DNA from 2 places in the Achromobacter sp. RW408 genome. Region 2 is predicted to be linked to the other one. Evidence: predicted binding sites of a transcription regulator. Region 2 holds the regulator's gene; the other holds the start of a gene.
The links. The regulator LexA, encoded in region 2, represses DNA repair genes until DNA is damaged. The targets are predictions, from matches to a motif close to ACTGTATNNNNATACAGT.
Positions count from the first base shown of each region.

Region 1: DK459_RS20880 (PA0069 family radical SAM protein) is a predicted target of LexA. The motif match lies at 2,501-2,518, and genes of this name have one in related genera.

Region 1 covers NZ_QHHO01000049.1:308,033-312,783, reverse strand. Annotated here, with positions in the region: gene DK459_RS20890 (DMT family transporter) at 1-470, shown strand, start outside; gene DK459_RS20885 (hypothetical protein) at 553-1,005, opposite strand; gene DK459_RS20880 (PA0069 family radical SAM protein) at 1,075-2,493, opposite strand; gene DK459_RS20875 (sulfate adenylyltransferase subunit 1) at 2,706-4,004, opposite strand; gene cysD (sulfate adenylyltransferase subunit CysD) at 4,048-4,751, opposite strand, start outside.
Region 2 covers NZ_QHHO01000049.1:1,893,784-1,898,534, reverse strand. Annotated here, with positions in the region: gene uvrB (excinuclease ABC subunit UvrB) at 1-1,210, opposite strand, end outside; gene DK459_RS28105 (amino acid aminotransferase) at 1,381-2,580, shown strand; gene lexA (transcriptional repressor LexA) at 2,736-3,386, shown strand; gene lon (endopeptidase La) at 3,496-4,751, opposite strand, start outside.

The sequences.
Region 1 (4,751 bases), 1.6 Mb from region 2:
TGATCGCCACCCAGGGACGGCTGTCGATCTTCCGCAACCCACAGGCCTGGGTCGGCGTGCGCTGGGGCATGGTGATCGGCCTGTTCATCGCCGCCTACACCGTGGTGGATGCCTATGGCGTGAAGGTGCTGCTGATCAGCCCGGTGCTGTTCGACTGGTTCACCTGTGTCACCCGCACCGCCATGATGACGCCGCACATGCTGAACCGCCGCGCCCAGGCCTGGGAATCGATGCGTGGGCATTGGCACCTGGCCCTGGCGGTGGGCTTGCTGTCGCCGCTGGGGTACATCTTGGTGCTCTACGCGCTGCGCAACGGCGCACCGCTGAGCCTGGTGGCGCCCGCCCGCGAAATGTCGATGATGCTGGGCACCCTAGCCGGAATGTTCCTGCTGCGGGAAAAGGTCGGCCCCGGCAGGCTTGCAGGCTGTCTGTCGATCCTGGCGGGCGTGATACTGCTTGGCTCGACCTGAAAGCCTTCGTCGGCCCCGTGGCGGGCCGGCGGCGAAGGCGCCGCCCTGCGCCCGAGTGCCGGCCCGAGCGGCGGCGAGTCCTTCAGAAGCCGCCGGCCACACCCAGCCACATGAGGGCGGGAATCATCGCGCCCCAGGCCAACACCAGCACCACGTCCAGCACCATGCTTTTCACGCTGACCTGATCCGACACCGGCTCGACCGTGGCATTGCCCAGGCTGCGCTCGCGCGGGCCACGGACGACGGACGCGCCAGCTTCGGCGGCCGGGGGGAACGGCCATTTGCCAGGCAGGGCGCGCTCACGCTTGCGTGGCTCGGTCTCGACGGGCGCCGTCGGGGCTGCGCCGACAGGCAACGCCAGGTCCACCGTCGCCGCGCCAGCCGCCGCCCGGCCCGTCGCCGCGCCGGACCAAGGCGTGGCCAGCCCCGAAAAACGGGCGCCAAGGGCCCTGACGCGTTGAGCGGCACGGCGCAGCGGCGTGAGGGAAACGGCGGCGAGATCATCCGGCAGGACGGAAAGTTGAGCGGTGTTCATGGGGAACTCCTTTAACGCGATCAAGAACCGCGGCACGACGCCACGGCGGCAACCCGGGCAAGCCGCGGGTCAGTCGAACAACGACAGCTGGCCGGCGACCATGGCGCGCAACTGGCGCGCACCGCACCCGTAGGCGCCGGCCGCCGGCGCGGCACTGGCAAAAGGGACCCCTGAAGACGCTTTCGCGCCAGCCGGGGATGGAAAAACGGGGATATCAGCCATATTGGCGCCCGGGCCGAACAAGGCGGCGGATGCGCCAACCGGCGCAGGCGGCTGGAAGCGGTCGCAGTCGAGCGCCAGGCGATGGCGGTTCAGGCCCAGCTTGCGGGTGGCCACGGCAAAGCGCTGGCGCAGCAGGTCGGCCCAGATGCCGGTGCCGCGCATGCGCGAACCGAAGTTGGGATCGTTGCGGCGGCCGTTGCGCAGGTCTTCGATGCGGTGCAGCACGCGCTGGGCACGGTCGGGGTAATGGGCGTTGAGCCAGTCCTCGAACAGGGTTTTGACTTCCCAGGGCAGGCGGATGACGGTGTAGCTGGCGTAGTGCGCGCCCGCCGCCTTCGATTCCTGCAGGATGTGTTCCATGGCGTCATCGTTGATGAACGGGATCACGGGCGCCACCAGCACGCCGACCGGCACCCCGGCGGCGGTGAGGTTGCGCACGGCCTCCAGGCGGCGCCAGGGGGCCGCGGCGCGCGGCTCCAGCGTGCGGGCCATGCCGGCGTCGAGCGTGGTGATGCTCATGTAGACGACCACCAGGTTCTGTTCGGCCAACGCCGCCAGGAGGTCGAGGTCGCGCGCCACCAGGGCGTTCTTGGTGACGATGGTGACCGGGTGGCGGGTTTCGAGCATCAGCTCGAGCATGCCGCGCGTCAGGCGCCAGTCGCGCTCGATGGGCTGGTAGGCGTCGGTGGCCGACCCGATGTTGATGGGCGACGGCTTGTAACCCGGGCGGCTGATTTCCGCCCGCAGCGCCTCTACCGCGTTGGCCTTGGCCACCAGCCGCGTCTCGAAATCGAGGCCGGGAGAGTAGCCCAGGTAAGAATGGGTCGGGCGGGCATAGCAATAGACGCAGCCATGCTCGCAGCCACGGTAGGGATTGACGGCGACGTCGAAGGGGATGTCCGGCGAATCGTTGCGCGACAGGATCTTGCGGGCCTCTTCGGCCGTGACGGTGGTCTTGGGCGCGGCGGGTGCCCGGCGGTCGTCGGGCAGGATGGGGATGACGGCGGCCGCGGGCGTAACGGCGGCGGCATCGGCCTGGTCTACCAGGCCGAGCGTGTCGGACGCGCCATCGGGAGAATTATTGGGGACAGCATCGACGAAATCTGCCGGGAGGCCCGAAGCGGACCAGCCATCGTCGACCTGCACGCGGTCATCTTTCTGGAAGCGATGCCGAACATTAGTAACCGCACCCCGACCGCGCAAGGCGGCGGGGGCGGCAGCCGGGGACCCAGAACCGGCGGGAAAAGAATGATCGGTGCGTGCCATGAAAACTACTGTACAAAAACACAGTGGTTTTGACAAGCACCAAAAGCCTTTCCGTAAGACAGCCCCACTTTACCGCAAGACGAAGACGGCGTCCGGAGAATTCGATTTCATCTTGCGATATCGCCCGGAAACCCGCGCCAGCATTAGGTTTGGAATAAAAACAACACCGCAGAGACAAGCTCGGCCGAGGCGTTTCCGCCCCGGCTTGCGGTTTACCGCAGCATGCCCGCCGCCGCGGTCTGATGCGTGGCTTCGTCGATCAGGATGAATGCGCCGGTGGCGGGCACATCCGCATATCGATCGATCGCCAACGACTCGCGCGTGGTGAACGTGACGCGGCCGATGTCGTTCATGCGCAGCGTGCCTTCGGTGTTCTCCACTTCCTGCAATTCGTGGATGTCGCGATGCGTGAGCACCGCGCGGATCTTCGCCGACGTCAGGCGCGTGCCATGCTTGAGCAGATACTTGCGCGCAGGGTTGAGCGCCTGCGCGTCGAGCCAGCACAGCTCGGCCTCGAACTCGCGCGCCACCTGCGCCGGCGCCGACGCATGCACGATCACGTCGCCGCGCGACACGTCGACATCGCGGTCGAGCACCAGCGTGACCGAATCGCCCGCCACCGCTTCATCCAGCGCGCGATCGAACAGCCGCACCTCCTGCACGCGCGCGGTCACGCCCGAAGGCTGCACCGCGATCTCGTCACCCGGACGCAGCACGCCGCTGGCAATGCGGCCCGCGTAGCCGCGGAAATCATCCTTGAGGCTGCCGTCGTGGCGCGACACCCATTGCACCGGAAAGCGCAGCGGCCCGGCGCGGCCATCGGCCGCCAGATCGAGCGATTCCAGCAGCGTCAGCAGCGGCTGGCCCGTGTACCAGGGCGTCTTGTCCGACAGCGTCACCACGTTGTCACCGTTCAGCGCCGACAACGGCAGCGCGTCGAAGTGCGCGATGCCGAGCTTGCCCGCCAGGTCGGCGTAGGCGTCGCGGATGCGCTCGAACACGGCGGGGTCCCAGTCCACCAGGTCCATCTTGTTGACCGCCACCACGATGTGGCGGATGCCGAGCAGGCGGGCGATGGTGCTGTGGCGCTTGGTCTGCGGCAGCAGCTTGCCGTCGGCCGCGCGCGTGGCGTCGATCAGGATCACCGCCACGTCGGCGGTGGACGCGCCGGTGACCATGTTGCGGGTGTACTGCTCGTGGCCGGGCGCGTCGGCGATGATGAACTTGCGCGCCGGCGTCGAGAAATAGCGGTAGGCCACGTCGATCGTGATGCCCTGCTCACGCTCGGCTTCCAGGCCGTCGGTCAGCAGCGAGAAATCGATGGCGCCCTCGGCCACGCGCTTGTACTTGGCGCGCGAGATGGCGTCGAGCTGGTCGGCGAACACGCCCTTGCTGTCATACAGCAGGCGGCCGATCAGCGTCGATTTGCCGTCGTCGACCGAACCCGCGGTGATCAGGCGCAGCACGCCCGTGTCGGCGCCGGAAAGAAAAGAATCGTTTACTGCGTTCATATGCGTCCCCTGTGGGCCGGGCTGGCGCCGGCCGCTCATGCAATCAGAAATAGCCTTCCTTCTTGCGGCGCTCCATCGAGGCCTCGGAAGTCTGGTCATCCATGCGCGTGGCGCCGCGCTCGGTGATGTCGGTCACCGCGGTCTCGGCGATGATGGCGGCGGTATCGGCGGCCTCCGAGGCCACCGGGCAGGTGCAGGAAATGTCGCCCACCGTGCGGAAACGCACCGACAGGCGCTCGACCGTATCGCCGTCCTGCGGCGGCGTCAGGCGCGTCACCGGCACCAACAGGCCCTTGCGCCGCACCACCTCGCGCTGGTGGCTGAAGTAGATCGACGGCAGCGCCAGCCGTTCGCGCTGGATGTACTGCCAGACGTCCAGCTCGGTCCAGTTGGAGATCGGAAACACCCGCATGTTCTCGCCGCGGTGCACCTTGGTGTTGAACAGGTTCCACAGTTCGGGGCGCTGGGCCTTGGGGTCCCACTGGCCGAACTCGTCGCGGAACGAGAAGATGCGTTCCTTGGCGCGCGCCTTTTCCTCGTCGCGGCGGGCGCCGCCGATGCAGGCGTCGAAGCCGAATTCCTCGATCGCCTCCAGCAGCGTCACGGCCTGCGCCGCGTTGCGCGAATCGGTCTCGCGCCGCAGCACCACGCTGCCGCGCTTGATCGAGTCTTCCACGCTGCGCACGATCAGGGTCTCGCCCAGCTCGGCGGCGCGGGCGTCGCGAAAGGCAATGACCTCGTCGAAGT
Region 2 (4,751 bases):
ACACGCACTGGCGCATGCGGGCCTCGAACTCCTCCAGCTTGAGCGGGCGGTTGTCCAGCGCCGAGGGCAGCCGGAAACCATACTGCACCAGGGTTTCCTTGCGCGAGCGGTCGCCGCGGTACATGGCGCTGAGCTGGCCGATGGTGACGTGGCTTTCGTCGATGAACATCAGCGCGTCGGCGGGCAGGTAGTCGATCAGCGTGGGCGGCGGCTCGCCGGGCGCGGCGCCCGACAGATGGCGCGAGTAGTTCTCGATGCCCTTGCAGAACCCCAGTTCCTGCAGCATTTCCAGGTCGAAGCGGGTGCGCTGCTCCAGGCGCTGGGCTTCCACCAGGTGGCCGTCATCGACGAAGCGCTTGGTGCGCTCGCGCAGCTCTTCCTTGATGGTCTCGATGGCGCGCAGCACGGTGTCGCGCGGCGTCACGTAGTGCGAACCCGGATAGACGGTGAAGCGCGGCAGCTTCTGGCGAATACGGCCGGTCAGCGGATCGAACAGTTCGAGGCTTTCGATTTCGTCGTCGAACAGCGTCAGGCGCAGCGCCAGCTCGGCGCTTTCCGCGGGGAAGATGTCGATGGTTTCGCCGCGTACCCGGAACACGCCGCGGGTGAACTCGGCGTCGTTGCGGGTGTACTGCATGGCCACCAGCCGCGCCAGGATCTCGCGCCGCGAAATCTGGTCGCCGGCACGCAGGATCAGCACCATCGCGTGGTAGTCGCCGGGGTTGCCGATACCGTAGATGCACGACACGGTGCCCACGATGATGGTGTCGCGCCGTTCCAGCAGGCTCTTGGTGGCCGACAGCCGCATCTGCTCGATGTGTTCATTGATGGACGAATCCTTCTCGATGAACAGGTCGCGCGTCGGCACGTAGGCCTCGGGCTGGTAGTAGTCGTAGTACGAAACGAAGTACTCCACGGCGTTCTTGGGAAAGAACTCGCGCATTTCGGCGTACAGCTGCGCCGCCAGCGTCTTGTTGGGCGCCAGCACCAGCGCCGGCCGCCCGAGCTGGGCGATGACGTTGGCCATGGTGTAGGTCTTGCCCGAACCGGTCACGCCCAGCAGGGTCTGGTACATCAGGCCGTCCTGCACGCCCTGGATCAGTCCCTCTATTGCGCCCGGCTGGTCGCCGGCAGGCGGATAGGGTTGATACAGGTGGAATGGGCTGTCCGGGAAATCGACATACCCCGGGCCGGCCTCCGGAGCCGCCACGGCAGCGCCAGAGGGCCCATCGGTCGCCCCGTCGGTGACCGCGCCAACGGCTGCGGCACCCGCCGCGCTCGGGTCTATTGCGCTCTTAGGCATGCTAGACTGTTCCCAGGGTAAACCCCCCATTATCCACAGCACTTCCGACTGCGTCCACTCACCCTCAGCAGAGTCCCATGAGCACCCTTTTCGATTCCGTCGAACTCGCGCCGCGCGACCCCATTCTTGGCCTGAACGAACAATACAACGCGGACACCCGCCCCGGTAAAGTCAATCTGGGCGTGGGCGTGTACTACGACGACCAGGGCCGGATTCCCCTGCTGGGCGCCGTGCGCAAGGCGGAAATCGCCCGCATCGAGGCCGCCGCCGCCCGCGGCTACCTGCCGATCGAAGGCATCGCCGGCTACAACCAGGGCGCGCAAGCCCTGCTGATCGGCAAGGATTCCCCGCTGGCCGCCGCCGGCCGCGTCCTGACCACCCAGGCCCTGGGCGGCACCGGCGCGCTCAAGATCGGCGCCGACTTCCTGCGCCAACTGCTGCCGACCTCGAAGGTCCTGATCAGCGACCCCAGCTGGGAAAACCACCGCGCGCTGTTCGAGCGCGCCGGTTTCGAAGTCGGCACCTACGCCTACTACGACGCGGCCACCCGCGGCCTGAACTTCGACGGCATGCTGGCCGCCCTGAAGGCCGCGCCGGCCAACACCGTGGTCGTGCTGCACGCCTGCTGCCACAACCCCACTGGTGTCGATCCCACCTTCGACCAATGGAAGCAGATCGCCGCGGTCGTCAAGGAAAACAAGCTGGTGCCGTTCCTGGACATCGCCTACCAGGGCTTCGGCGAAGGCCTGCATGAAGACGCCGCGGTCGTGCGCCTGTTCGCCGACCTCGACCTGACCATGTTCATCAGCTCGTCGTTCTCGAAGTCGTTCTCGCTGTACGGCGAGCGTGTCGGCGCCCTGACCGTCGTGGCCGGCAGCAAGGACGAAGCCGCCCGCGTGCTGAGCCAGCTCAAGCGCGTCATCCGCACCAACTACTCCAACCCGCCCACCCACGGCGGCACGATCGTCTCCACGGTGCTGAACTCGCCCGAACTGTTCGCCATGTGGGAAGAGGAACTCGGCGCCATGCGCGACCGCATCCGCCTGATGCGCAAGCAGCTGGTCGAGAAGATCAAGGAACACGGCGGCAAGCAGGACTTCAGCTTCGTGCTGCAGCAGCGCGGCATGTTCTCGTACTCGGGCCTGACCTCGGCCCAGGTCGACCGCCTGCGCGAAGAGCACGGCGTCTATGCCGTCTCCAGCGGCCGCATCTGCGTGGCCGCGCTCAACAGCGGCAACATCGACCAGGTGGCCAAGGGCATCGCCGCGGTGCTCTAAGACTCAGCGCCAGCGTCACCCCCAAACGGGACCTTCGGGTCCCGTTTTCATTGCCTGTCACAAAACCATGCCCGATCAACGCTTGCTTTTTTGCGTTATGTCCCCCAGAATGCCGCTGTATATATGTACAGTCCGACACCCAACGGATCATCGCCATGGCCAGCAAACTCACTGATCGTCAACAGCAAATCCTGGACCTCATCCGGCAGACCGTCGCGCGCACCGGCTTTCCGCCCACCCGCGCCGAAATCGCCCAGGCCCTGGGATTTCGCTCGCCCAACGCGGCCGAAGACCATCTGAAGGCCCTGGCCCGCAAGGGCGCCATCGAACTCACGGCCGGCGCCTCGCGCGGCATCCGCCTGAAGGACAACTCCCCGACGCCATCCCAGGCGCCGTTGCCCCTGCCCGGCCTGGCGCAGCTGCTGCTGCCGCTGGTGGGCCGCGTGGCGGCCGGCAGCCCTATCCTGGCCACCGAACACGTCGAACGCGAGATCGGCGTCGATTCCAGCCTGTTCGCCCAGGCGCCGGACTACCTGCTCAAGGTGCGCGGCATGAGCATGCGCGACGCCGGCATCCTCGAAGGCGACCTGCTGGCCGTCAAGAAAGCGTCCGAGGCCCGCAACGGCCAGATCGTCGTGGCCCGGCTGGGCGACGACGTCACCGTCAAGCGCCTGCAGCGCCAGAACGGCCGCATCGAACTGCTGCCCGAGAATCCCGACTTCAACGTCATCGTGGTCGAGGCCGACCAGGAATTCGCGCTGGAAGGCATTGCCGTTGGACTGATCCGTCCGCACGCGCTGCACTGATCCTTCCGCCCCAACCTGGCGCCCGCCCGAGGGCCGCGCCAAAAATAAACCCCGCGCAAGCGGGGTTTATTTTTGACGGCGCCCCTCGCGGGGCGCCGTGGGCCGGACATCAGTGCTTGAGCACCGGATCCGTGGAACCCGGTTCGGCCGGCTTGGCGACCAGCGGTTCCTTGACCGCTTCGTCTTCAGCCAGCGGCTCCGGCAGGCGTTCCAGGGCCAGCTCCAACACCTTGTCGATCCAGCGGACCGGCACGATCTCGAGATGGTTCTTGACGTTGTCCGGGATCTCCGCCAAATCCTTGACGTTTTCTTCCGGGATCAAGACCGTCTTGATGCCACCGCGGTGGGCGGCCAGCAGCTTTTCCTTCAGGCCGCCGATCGGCAGGACTTCGCCACGCAGCGTGATCTCGCCGGTCATGGCAACGTCGGCGCGCACCGGGATGCGCGACAGGGCCGACACCATGGCCGTGGTGATCGCGATACCGGCGGACGGACCGTCCTTGGGGGTCGCGCCTTCCGGCACGTGCACGTGCATGTCGTGCTTCTCGAACACGCTGTCGGCAAAGCCCAGGCGACGCGCCCGCGAGCGCACCACGGTGCGGGCCGCCTCGACCGATTCCTTCATCACGTCGCCCAGCGAACCGGTGCGTTGGATCACGCCCTTGCCGGGCATGTCCGCCACTTCGATCGTGAGCAGGTCGCCACCGACTTCCGTCCAGGCCAGGCCGGTCACCTGACCGATCTGGTTTTCCTTTTCGGCCATGCCGAAGGTGTAGCGGCGCACGCCGAGGTAGTCGCTGAGGTTCTCGCCCGTGACGTTGACCGGCTTGAGTTCGAAGGTCTTGCCTTCGGCCTTGGCGCGGTCGCTCTGGGTCAGCAGCTGCTTGATCACCTTGCGGCAGATCTTGCCCACTTCGCGTTCGAGCGCACGCACACCGGCTTCGCGGGTGTAGTAGCGCACGATGTCGCGCAGCGCGCTGTCGTCGACGGTCAGCTCGGTATCCTTGACGCCGTTGTTCTTCATCAGCTTGGGCAGCAGATGGTCGCGGGCGATGTGGATCTTTTCTTCCTCGGTGTAGCCGGACAGGCGGATCACTTCCATCCGGTCCAACAGGGCCGGCGGAATGTTCAGCGTGTTGCTGGTGGCCACGAACATGACGTCCGACAGGTCGAAGTCGACTTCGATGTAGTGGTCCTGGAACGTGTGGTTCTGTTCCGGGTCCAGCACTTCGAGCAGCGCCGACGAGGGATCGCCGCGGAAATCCATGCCCAGCTTGTCGATTTCATCGAGCAGGAACAGGGGATTGCGCACGCCGACCTTCGACATGTTCTGGACGATCTTGCCAGGCATCGAGCCGATGTACG